3 regions of the Streptomyces sp. NPDC002870 genome follow, and region 2 is predicted to be linked to each of the others. Evidence: predicted binding sites of a transcription regulator. Region 2 holds the regulator's gene; each other region holds the start of a gene.

Region 1 (3,272 bases), on a different contig from region 2:
CGCGACGCCGGCCTGGCCGGCTGACCGACCACCCGAGACTCAAGGAAGGCACGCACCCATGAGCGTCAACGTCCGCATTCCCACCATTCTCCGTACGTATACGGGCGGCCAGGCCGAGGTTTCGGCTCAGGGCGCGACTCTCTCCGAGGTGATCGCCGACCTGGAGAAGAACCACACGGGCATCGCCGCGCGCGTCCTGGACGACCAGGGCAAGCTGCGCCGGTTCGTCAACGTGTACGTGAACGACGACGACGTCCGTTTCGAGCAGGGTCTTCAGACTGCGACACCGGACGGCGCGGGCGTCTCGATCATCCCGGCTGTCGCCGGCGGCTGCTGACTTCGCAGAGTTACCTCTATTGCCCCCTCCGCAAGAGAAGCGGAGGGGGTAATTCCTTAGGGTTGAGCGCGGTAGAGTTGGGAAGCCCCCTCCGCTGCTCATGCCGAGCGCATATGAGAATGCGTCGCCGCGCGACAAGAAGCAGCCAAAGTGCAGGGCCGAATTGTCGCGTAGGCGCCTTTCGTCGGGCCCGACTTGCCCCGGAATTCACAGAATTCACATGAATTATCCGTTCGGGCTTGCGCAGATTTCTCGTCCGACTGACCTGTTGCAGACGGCAGTTGGACAGATACATTCAGCCGCGGTCGACGCGTTCCGGCGCACACCCTCCTCCTGTCGGGTGGGTGAGGTCTGACCCGGGTCCGCGAAGTGCGGTCCTGCGCAAGGGCCAGTAATAGGGGAGTTAGGCATGGCTCAGGGCACCGTCAAGTGGTTCAACGCGGAGAAGGGGTACGGCTTCATCGCGGTCGACGGTGGTGCGGATGTTTTCGTCCACTACAGCGCGATCCAGATGGACGGGTACCGCACCCTTGAAGAGGGTCAGCGAGTTGAATTCGAGATCTCGCAGGGCCAGAAGGGTCCGCAGGCGGACATGGTCAAGCTCGCCGTCTGATCTCGGCGCGATCGGCCACCGACGCACTCACGCCGAGGGGCCCGCATCCCACGAGGGATGCGGGCCCCTCGTGCGTCTGCGCCCGACCGCCGCCCCTCGTCCAGGCTTCTTCGAAGCCGCTTGCGCCCACCCGTCGCCCGACCGCCGCCCCTCATCGAGGCTTCTTCGAAGCCGCTTGCACTCTAGGGGGTCGAGTGCTAATCATTGCGTTAGCACTCTGACAGTGAGAGTGACAACGAGGACCGAGTCGGTGAGGTCCGCAGGCCAGGTGGGGCAAGGAACCACAAGGTTTGCAGGCCGTCCGTCGCGGGCGCCAGCGCGGTCCGGAGAATCCACCCCAGTCCGGGAGGACCACTTCACATGGCCAAGATCATCGCGTTCGACGAGGAGGCACGGCGCGGTCTCGAGCGCGGGATGAACCAGCTCGCCGACGCCGTCAAGGTCACCCTTGGCCCCAAGGGCCGGAACGTCGTCCTCGAGAAGAAGTGGGGCGCCCCCACGATCACCAACGATGGTGTTTCCATCGCCAAGGAGATCGAGCTCGAGGACCCGTACGAGAAGATCGGCGCCGAGCTGGTCAAGGAAGTCGCCAAGAAGACGGACGACGTCGCCGGTGACGGAACGACCACCGCGACCGTCCTCGCCCAGGCGCTCGTCCGCGAGGGCCTGCGCAACGTGGCGGCCGGCGCCAACCCCATGGCACTCAAGCGTGGCATCGAGAAGGCCGTCGAGGCCGTCTCCGGCGCCCTGCTCGAGCAGGCCAAGGACGTGGAGACCAAGGAGCAGATCGCTTCGACGGCCTCCATCTCCGCCGCCGACACCCAGATCGGCGAGCTCATCGCCGAGGCGATGGACAAGGTCGGCAAGGAAGGCGTCATCACCGTCGAGGAGTCCCAGACCTTCGGTCTGGAGCTGGAGCTCACCGAGGGTATGCGCTTCGACAAGGGCTACATCTCGGCGTACTTCGCCACCGACATGGAGCGTATGGAGGCGTCGCTCGACGACCCGTACATCCTGATCGTCAACTCCAAGGTCAGCAACGTGAAGGACCTCCTTCCGCTGCTGGAGAAGGTCATGCAGTCGGGTAAGCCGCTGCTGATCATCGCCGAGGACGTCGAGGGCGAGGCGCTGTCGACCCTGGTCGTCAACAAGATCCGCGGCACCTTCAAGTCCGTTGCCGTCAAGGCTCCGGGCTTCGGCGACCGCCGCAAGGCGATGCTGAACGACATCGCCATCCTCACCGGCGGCACGGTCATCTCCGAGGAGGTCGGTCTCAAGCTTGAGAACGCCGGCCTGGACCTGCTGGGCCGCGCCCGCAAGGTCGTTATCACCAAGGACGAGACCACGATCGTCGACGGTGCCGGTGAGAGCGACCAGGTTGCCGGTCGCGTGAACCAGATCCGTGCCGAGATCGAGAACAGCGACTCGGACTACGACCGCGAGAAGCTCCAGGAGCGCCTCGCGAAGCTGGCCGGCGGCGTGGCCGTCATCAAGGCCGGCGCCGCGACCGAGGTCGAGCTCAAGGAGCGCAAGCACCGCATCGAGGACGCGGTGCGCAACGCCAAGGCCGCTGTCGAGGAGGGCATCGTCGCCGGTGGTGGCGTGGCTCTCATTCAGGCTTCCTCGGTCTTCGAGAAGCTCGAGCTCGAGGGTGACGAGGCGACCGGCGCCAACGCCGTGAAGCTGGCGCTGGAGGCCCCGCTGAAGCAGATCGCCATCAACGGTGGTCTCGAGGGCGGCGTCATCGTCGAGAAGGTGCGCAACCTGCCCATCGGTCACGGTCTGAACGCCGCGACCGGCGAGTACGTCGACATGATCGCCGAGGGCATCATCGACCCGGCGAAGGTCACGCGTTCCGCGCTGCAGAACGCCGCGTCGATCGCCGCGCTGTTCCTCACCACCGAGGCCGTCATCGCCGACAAGCCGGAGAAGGCCTCTGCGGCCGCTCCGGGCGGCATGCCGGGCGGTGACATGGACTTCTGATCCTGCGCGGATCGGCAGTTCACGCTGTACGGACCGAGGGCGGCACCCCCACTCCCAGGGGGGTGCCGCCCTCGGGCTTTTGCCCGGCGCGGCGGACCCACAGCAGGGCACCGGCCAGCCAGGAGTGCGGCGCCGGGCACACCTGGCCGAGTGCGTTCCTGTTCACCGGCGAGCGCCCGGCTCGTGACACGTCCTGCTAGTCGTGCTTCAGGCCGGTGACGAAGGCGGACCAGGCGGCGGCCCGGAACAGGAGCTTCGGGCCGTCGGTGGCGAAGGTGCGGGAGATCAACGCGGAGGGGCGGCTGCGGTGACGTGCGTCAGCTGTTGCTGATGGCCGGC
Region 2 (3,272 bases):
CCCCGACTGCGTACCCGGGCGGATGTCGACGTCCTCCACGCCGTCCAGCGTCTCCAGCGGGCACTTCGTGCCCAGCGCCGCCGCCGTCATCGGGACGGTCACCGTGCAGTGCAGATCGTCGCCGCGCCGCTGGAAGACCAGGTGCGGCAGCTCGTGGATCTCGACATACAGATCACCCGCGGGGCCGCCGCCGGGGCCGACCTCGCCCTCACCGGCGAGCTGGATGCGCGTGCCGTTGTCGACGCCGGCCGGGATCTTCACGGTCAGCGTGCGACGGGACCGGATACGGCCGTCGCCGGCACATTCCGGGCACGGCGTCGGCACGACCGTGCCGAAGCCCTGGCACTGCGGGCACGGGCGCGACGTCATGACCTGGCCCAGGAAGGACCGCGTCACCTGCGAGACCTCACCGCGGCCGCGGCACATGTCGCAGGTCTGCGCCGAGGTGCCGGGCGCAGCGCCCTCACCGGAGCACGTCGTGCAGACGACCGCGGTGTCGACCTGGATGTCCTTGGTCGTACCGAAGGCCGCCTCGTTGAGGTCGATCTCCAGCCGGATCATCGCGTCCTGGCCGCGGCGCGTACGCGACCTCGGCCCGCGCTGCGACGCCGTACCGAAGAACGCGTCCATGATGTCCGAGAAGTTCCCGAAGCCACCGGCTCCGAAGCCGCCCGCGCCTGCGGCGCCCGCCTGCGATAGCGGGTCCCCGCCGAGGTCGTAGACCTGCTTCTTCTGCGGATCCGACAGCACCTCGTAGGCGGCGTTGATCTCCTTGAAGCGCTCCTGCGTCTTCGGGTCCGGATTCACATCCGGGTGGAGTTCGCGCGCAAGCCGGCGAAATGCCTTCTTGATCTCGTCCTGTGATGCGTCGCGGCGCACGCCGAGTACGGCGTAGTAGTCCGTGGCCACTTACGACTCCGCCAGGATCTGTCCGACGTAACGTGCCACTGCGCGTACCGCTCCCATCGTTCCGGGGTAGTCCATGCGGGTCGGTCCGACCACGCCGAGTTTCGCAACTGCCTCGTCGCCCGAACCGTAGCCGACCGCGACCACGGACGTGGAGTTGAGGCCTTCATGGGCGTTCTCATGACCGATCCGTACGGTCATGCCCATACCGCCAGATTCCTTGGCCTCGCCGAGCAGCTTGAGGAGCACCACATGCTCCTCGAGCGCCTCGAGCACCGGCCTGATCGTCAGCGGGAAGTCGTGACCGAAGCGCGTCAGATTGGCGGTGCCGCCGATCACCAGACGCTCCTCGGTCTCCTCGACCAGGGTTTCGAGCAGGGTCGAGAGCACCGTGGAGACGGTCCCGCTGTCCTCCGCCCCGAAGGAATCGGGAAGATCCTGCACCAGCTGCGGCACATCCGCGAAGCGGCGCCCGACGACCCGGCTGTTGAGCCGGGCCCGCAGGTCCGCGAGCGAGGTGTCACCGAACGGCGCGGGGCAGTCGATCATGCGCTGCTCGACCCGTCCGGTGTCCGTGATCAGCACCAGCATCAGCCGGGCCGGCGCGAGGGAGAGGAGCTCCACGTGCCGGACGGTGGACCGGGTCAGCGAGGGGTACTGGACGACGGCGACCTGCCGGGTCAGCTGCGCGAGCAGCCGTACCGTACGGCTCACGACGTCGTCGAGGTCGACGGCTCCGTCCAGGAAGTTCTGGATGGCGCGGCGCTCCGGCGACGACAGCGGCTTGACGCCCGCCAGCTTGTCGACGAAGAGCCGGTAGCCCTTGTCCGTCGGGATGCGGCCGGCGCTGGTGTGCGGCTGGGCGATGAACCCTTCCTCCTCCAGCACCGCCATGTCGTTTCGGACCGTGGCCGGCGAGACGCCGAGCTTATGACGCTCGGTGAGCGCCTTGGAGCCGACTGGCTCCTCGGTGCCGACATAGTCCTGGACGATGGCGCGCAGCACCTCGAGTCTGCGTTCGCTGAGCACCGCGCACACCTCCAGCTGTGGTCCCTGGGCGACTGCTTGGCACTCGATGCGTACGAGTGCCAGCCTTACACCGTGCCAGTGTACGGCCGTGGGGTACGCCCCTAGCAAGGGCGGCCGACGACGCTACCGTGCGACATCCCTGGTCGTTGCCGATAGCGTCCCGGTATGGACGTCAGTTGGGAAGAGTTCGGCTGGGAGCGGCTGGCCGACGGGGTGGGCCGCCGACGGATGCCGGGCTGGGACGCGACTGTGGGTCTGATCGCCGGTGAGAGCGGTGTCCTCATGTACGACACGGGCTCCACGCTCCGCGAGGGCGCCGAGCTCCGCACCCAGGCGCAGGCGCTCCTGGGCGGCCGCCGGGTGACGCATATCGCACTGAGCCACCCGCACTTCGACCATGTGCTGGGGACGGCGGCGTTCGCGGGGGCGGAGGTGTACGGCGCGGTCGGTCTGGCCGATCTGATGAAGCGGGAGCGGGACGGCATCCTCGGCTCGGCGGTACGCCACGGGGTGGCCGCCGACGCCGCGGCCCAGGCGGTCGACGTACTGGTGGTGCCGCACCACATGGTGAGCGGGGAGTGGACGCTGGACCTGGGCGGCCGGCAGGTGCTGCTGGCGAATGTGGGCCCGGGACATTCGGGCCACGATCTGGCGGTCCTGGTGCCGGGCAGCCCGGAGGTGGTGTTCTGCGGCGACCTGGTGGAGGAGTCGGACGAACCCCAGGTGGGCCCGGACGCGATCCCGTCCCGCTGGCCGGCCGCGCTGGACCGGCTGCTGTCCCTGGGCGGCGAGGACGCGGCGTATGTGCCGGGGCACGGGGCGGTGGTCGACGCGGCGTTCGTACGCGCCCAACGCGACGTGCTGGCGGCGCGCTTCGGGGTGTCGTAGCGTCTGCCGAATGCGCAGCTACAGCCCCGATCTGACGCCACCTTGGAAGAAGCAGCAGCCTGCTCCCGAGGTCCCCGCCGACCCGGACCTGGTCGTGGAGGAGGTCGGCACGGGATTCTGCGGCGCGGTGATCCGCTGCGAGGCGGGGACCGTGACCCTGGAGGACCGCTTCGGCAAGCACCGGGTGTTCCCGCTGGCCCCGCGGGGCTTCCTGCTGGAAGGCCGCGTCGTCACCCTGGTCCGCCCGACGTCGCCGTCTGCGTCCCGCCCGGCCCGTACGGCCTCGGGCTCCCTCGCGGTCCCCGGCGCCCGCGCGCGGGTCGCCCGCGCCGGGCGCATCTACGTGGAGGGCCGCCACGACGCCGAGCTGGTCGAGAAGGTCTGGGGCGACGATCTGCGGATCGAGGGGGTGGTGGTGGAGTACCTGGAGGGCATCGACGACCTCCCCT
Region 3 (3,272 bases), on a different contig from region 2:
CGCCGCCGACACCAGCGCCGCCGGGTGCTCGCGGCGCAGCCGGGTGGCCGTGGCCAGCTCCTGCGCCGGGTCGTAGGCGTCCAGGGAGTCCAACAGCGCCCGCCCCTCCTCGGTGAGCAGTGCGGCAAAGGAGGCGAGGGGATCCAGGTCGTTCACCCGGCCCATTGTGGGCCAGGCGGGGGATGGTGCGCCCGCGGTGGCGGTGTCGGCCGGGCCGTACGGGTCCGTGCTGACAAGATCCAGCGCCATGCAGCTAGTAACACAAAATGAGAAAAAACGGGCGCGACGGAGTCGTGCAGTCCTGGCCGTGCTCCTCGTCGCCGCCCTTGGCGCCGCATGTGCGGCCGAGTCCCCGAAACCTTCCGGCGGCGCGCGCCCCGCCCCGGGCCAGGAGCCCGGCGCGGCCGGCGCGCTCTCCACGTACATGGAGGAGGTCGAGCGCACTCAGGCCGAACGGGCCGTCGCCGCCAAGAAGTGGGGCCTGGACGAGACCCCGCTCGCCGCGCCCCAGCCCCCCGACGCCAAGCCTGAGATCACCACCCGTAAGGGCTTCGAGGTCGAAGACGGCGAGTCCTTGCCACCCGTCTTCACTACCGTGCCGGTCAAGGAGAAGATCGTCTTCCTGACGATCGACGACGGTTCGGAGAAGGACCCCGCCCTGCTCCAGATGATGAGCGAGCTCCAGATCCCGTACAGCGCCTTCCTCAGCGACTACGTCATCAGCGACAACTACGGCTACTTCAAAGAGATGCAGGACAGCGGCGTCTCGCTGCACAACCACACCCTCAACCACCGCTATCTGCCCGGCCTTTCCTACGCCGAGCAGGAGCGGGAGATCTGCGGCCAGCAGGCCGAGATCGAGAAGCGGTACGGCAAGCGGCCTCCGCTCTTCCGCCCGCCGTACGGCAACTACAACAAGGAGACCCTGCGCGCCGCCCAGTCGTGCGGGGTGAAGGCCGTGCCCCTGTGGGCCGCGGAGGCGTTTCCCGATCACATGGAGTGGCGGGAGTGGGACCAGGACCTGCACCCCGGCGACATCATCCTCACCCACTTCCGCGGCCCCGCGGACTGGAAGGGCAGCATGCCCGACATGATCCGGAATGTCATGAAGACGATCACCGGCAGGGGCTACGCCGTGGCAAAGCTGGAGGACTACGTATGACGCAGGCGCACCGGCTGCTGGCCGGAGTGCTGGCGGCCGGTGCGTTTCTCGCCGCGGGATGCGCGCAGTCGGTTGACCCGATCGAGCGGCTCGGGCGCAAGGCCGCCCAACAGGTCACGCCGGGCGCGGGTGCTCCGGGCGCCGCCCATCGGCGGTGGGGGCTGGCGCGGCCGCTGGCCGCCGCGCCGAAGCCGCCCGCACGCCGCCTCTCGGAGCCGTCCGTGGTGGACCGGGTGCCCATCCGCGACAAGGTCGTCTTCCTCACCTTCGACGAGCGCGCGGCGCGCGATCCGCAGTTCGTACGGATGACGGGCGAACTGAAGCTGCCGGTCAGCGTGTTCCGCGCGGCCGGGCAACCGGACCTGCGCACGCTCTCGTACGAGGGGCAGCGCGCCGAGATCTGCGGACGGCGTCAGGTCCGCCTCTTCCGCCCGCCGCAGGGCGCGTACAACGAGGACACGCTGCGGGCGGCGGCCGACTGCGGGGTCCGCGCGATGGTCCTGGGGCGGGAGTACGCGGAGGGCGAACAGCTGCGGCCCGGCGAGATCGTGCGGGCGGACGCACGAACGGCGGCACGGTTGCTGCGCCGTATTCAGGAGCAGGGGTACGCGGTGGCGCGCCTGGAGGACTACGTCTGAACCCTGGTGCCCCCGGGGTCTGGGCGTACGGAACCAGTGGGCGTACGCCGTTGAGCGATGGCGGAACCAATGGGTCGGGCGCGACGTTTTCCGTACCGGGATCAGAGCGGCGCGCGCCGTTGAATTGGCACTCCGCTTGACCGAGTGCTAATCGCAGTCATAGTCTCAGGTCTGGCACTCCCCACTGGAGAGTGCCAACACAGCGACGGGCAGGTCCGGCACCCGCGACGACGGATCCACCTGGTCGCCACCTCAGACAGTTAACCCCGTGAGATCTCCGAAGGGGGAGGTCGGATCGTGACGACCGCCAGCTCCAAGGTTGCCATCAAGCCGCTCGAGGACCGCATTGTGGTCCAGCCGCTCGACGCCGAGCAGACCACGGCCTCTGGCCTGGTCATCCCGGACACCGCGAAGGAGAAGCCCCAGGAGGGCGTCGTCCTCGCAGTGGGCCCGGGTCGCTTCGAGAACGGCGAGCGTCTGCCGCTCGACGTCAAGACCGGCGACGTCGTGCTGTACAGCAAGTACGGCGGCACCGAAGTCAAGTACAACGGCGAGGAGTACCTCGTCCTCTCGGCTCGCGACGTACTCGCGATCATCGAGAAGTAGGTCGGGGGTCTGGGGGGCATCCCCAGAGGACTCCGCACCCGAAGTTGTTTGATCTGCGCCCCTGGCCCCCGCACTGATGTAGCCGGGCGGTCAGGGGCGCAGTTCGTTTGAGAGGACAGAGAAGCTCCCATGGCGAAGATCCTGAAGTTCGACGAGGACGCCCGTCGCGCCCTCGAGCGCGGCGTCAACAAGCTTGCCGACACGGTGAAGGTGACGATCGGCCCCCGCGGCCGCAACGTCGTCATCGACAAGAAGTTCGGCGCCCCCACCATCACCAACGACGGTGTCACGATCGCCCGTGAGGTCGAGCTCGATGACCCGTACGAGAACCTCGGCGCCCAGCTGGTGAAGGAGGTGGCGACCAAGACCAACGACATCGCGGGTGACGGCACCACCACCGCCACCGTGCTGGCCCAGGCGCTGGTCCGCGAGGGCCTGCGCAACGTCGCAGCCGGCGCGTCCCCGGCCGCCCTGAAGAAGGGCATCGACGCCGCGGTCAAGGCAGTGTCCGAGGAGCTCCTCGCCACCGCCCGCCCGATCGAGGACAAGGCCGACATCGCCGCCGTCGCCGCGCTCTCCGCGCAGGACCAGCAGGTCGGCCAGCTCATCGCCGAGGCGATGGACAAGGTCGGCAAGGACGGTGTCATCACCGTCGAGGAGTCCAACGCCTTCGGCCTGGAGCTCGACTTCACCGAGGGCATGGCCTTCGACAAGGGCTACCTCTCCCCGTACATGGTGAGCGACCAGGAGCGTATGGAGGCCGTCCTCGACGACCCGTACATCCTGATCCACCAGGGCAAGATCGCCTCCATCCAGGACCTGCTGCCGCTGCTGGAGAAGGTCATCCAGGCCGGTGGCTCCAAGCC

The links. The regulator HrcA, encoded in region 2, represses chaperone genes, less so after heat shock. The targets are predictions, from matches to a motif close to TTNGCACTCNGNNNNNCNGAGTGCNAA.
Region 1: groL (chaperonin GroEL) is a predicted target of HrcA. The motif match lies at 1,160-1,186, and genes of this name have one in related genera.
Region 3: groES (co-chaperone GroES) is a predicted target of HrcA. The motif match lies at 1,925-1,951, and genes of this name have one in related genera.

What each region holds. Positions count from the first base shown of each region.
Region 1 is NZ_JBIAPW010000012.1:188,683-191,954, reverse strand. Features, by position in the region: gene thrC (threonine synthase) at 1-24, shown strand, start outside; gene ACFYWY_RS17850 (MoaD/ThiS family protein) at 59-337, shown strand; gene ACFYWY_RS17845 (cold-shock protein) at 747-950, shown strand; gene groL (chaperonin GroEL) at 1,311-2,933, shown strand; gene ACFYWY_RS17835 (hypothetical protein) at 2,953-3,099, opposite strand; gene ACFYWY_RS17830 (DUF397 domain-containing protein) at 3,130-3,222, opposite strand.
Region 2 is NZ_JBIAPW010000036.1:88,518-91,789, forward strand. Features, by position in the region: gene dnaJ (molecular chaperone DnaJ) at 1-909, opposite strand, end outside; gene hrcA (heat-inducible transcriptional repressor HrcA) at 910-1,935, opposite strand; gene ACFYWY_RS31855 (MBL fold metallo-hydrolase) at 2,101-2,823, shown strand; gene ACFYWY_RS31860 (DUF3097 domain-containing protein) at 2,834-3,272, shown strand, end outside.
Region 3 is NZ_JBIAPW010000004.1:133,970-137,241, reverse strand. Features, by position in the region: gene ACFYWY_RS07200 (SAM-dependent methyltransferase) at 1-165, opposite strand, end outside; gene ACFYWY_RS07195 (polysaccharide deacetylase family protein) at 248-1,162, shown strand; gene ACFYWY_RS07190 (polysaccharide deacetylase family protein) at 1,159-1,800, shown strand; gene groES (co-chaperone GroES) at 2,098-2,406, shown strand; gene groL (chaperonin GroEL) at 2,536-3,272, shown strand, end outside.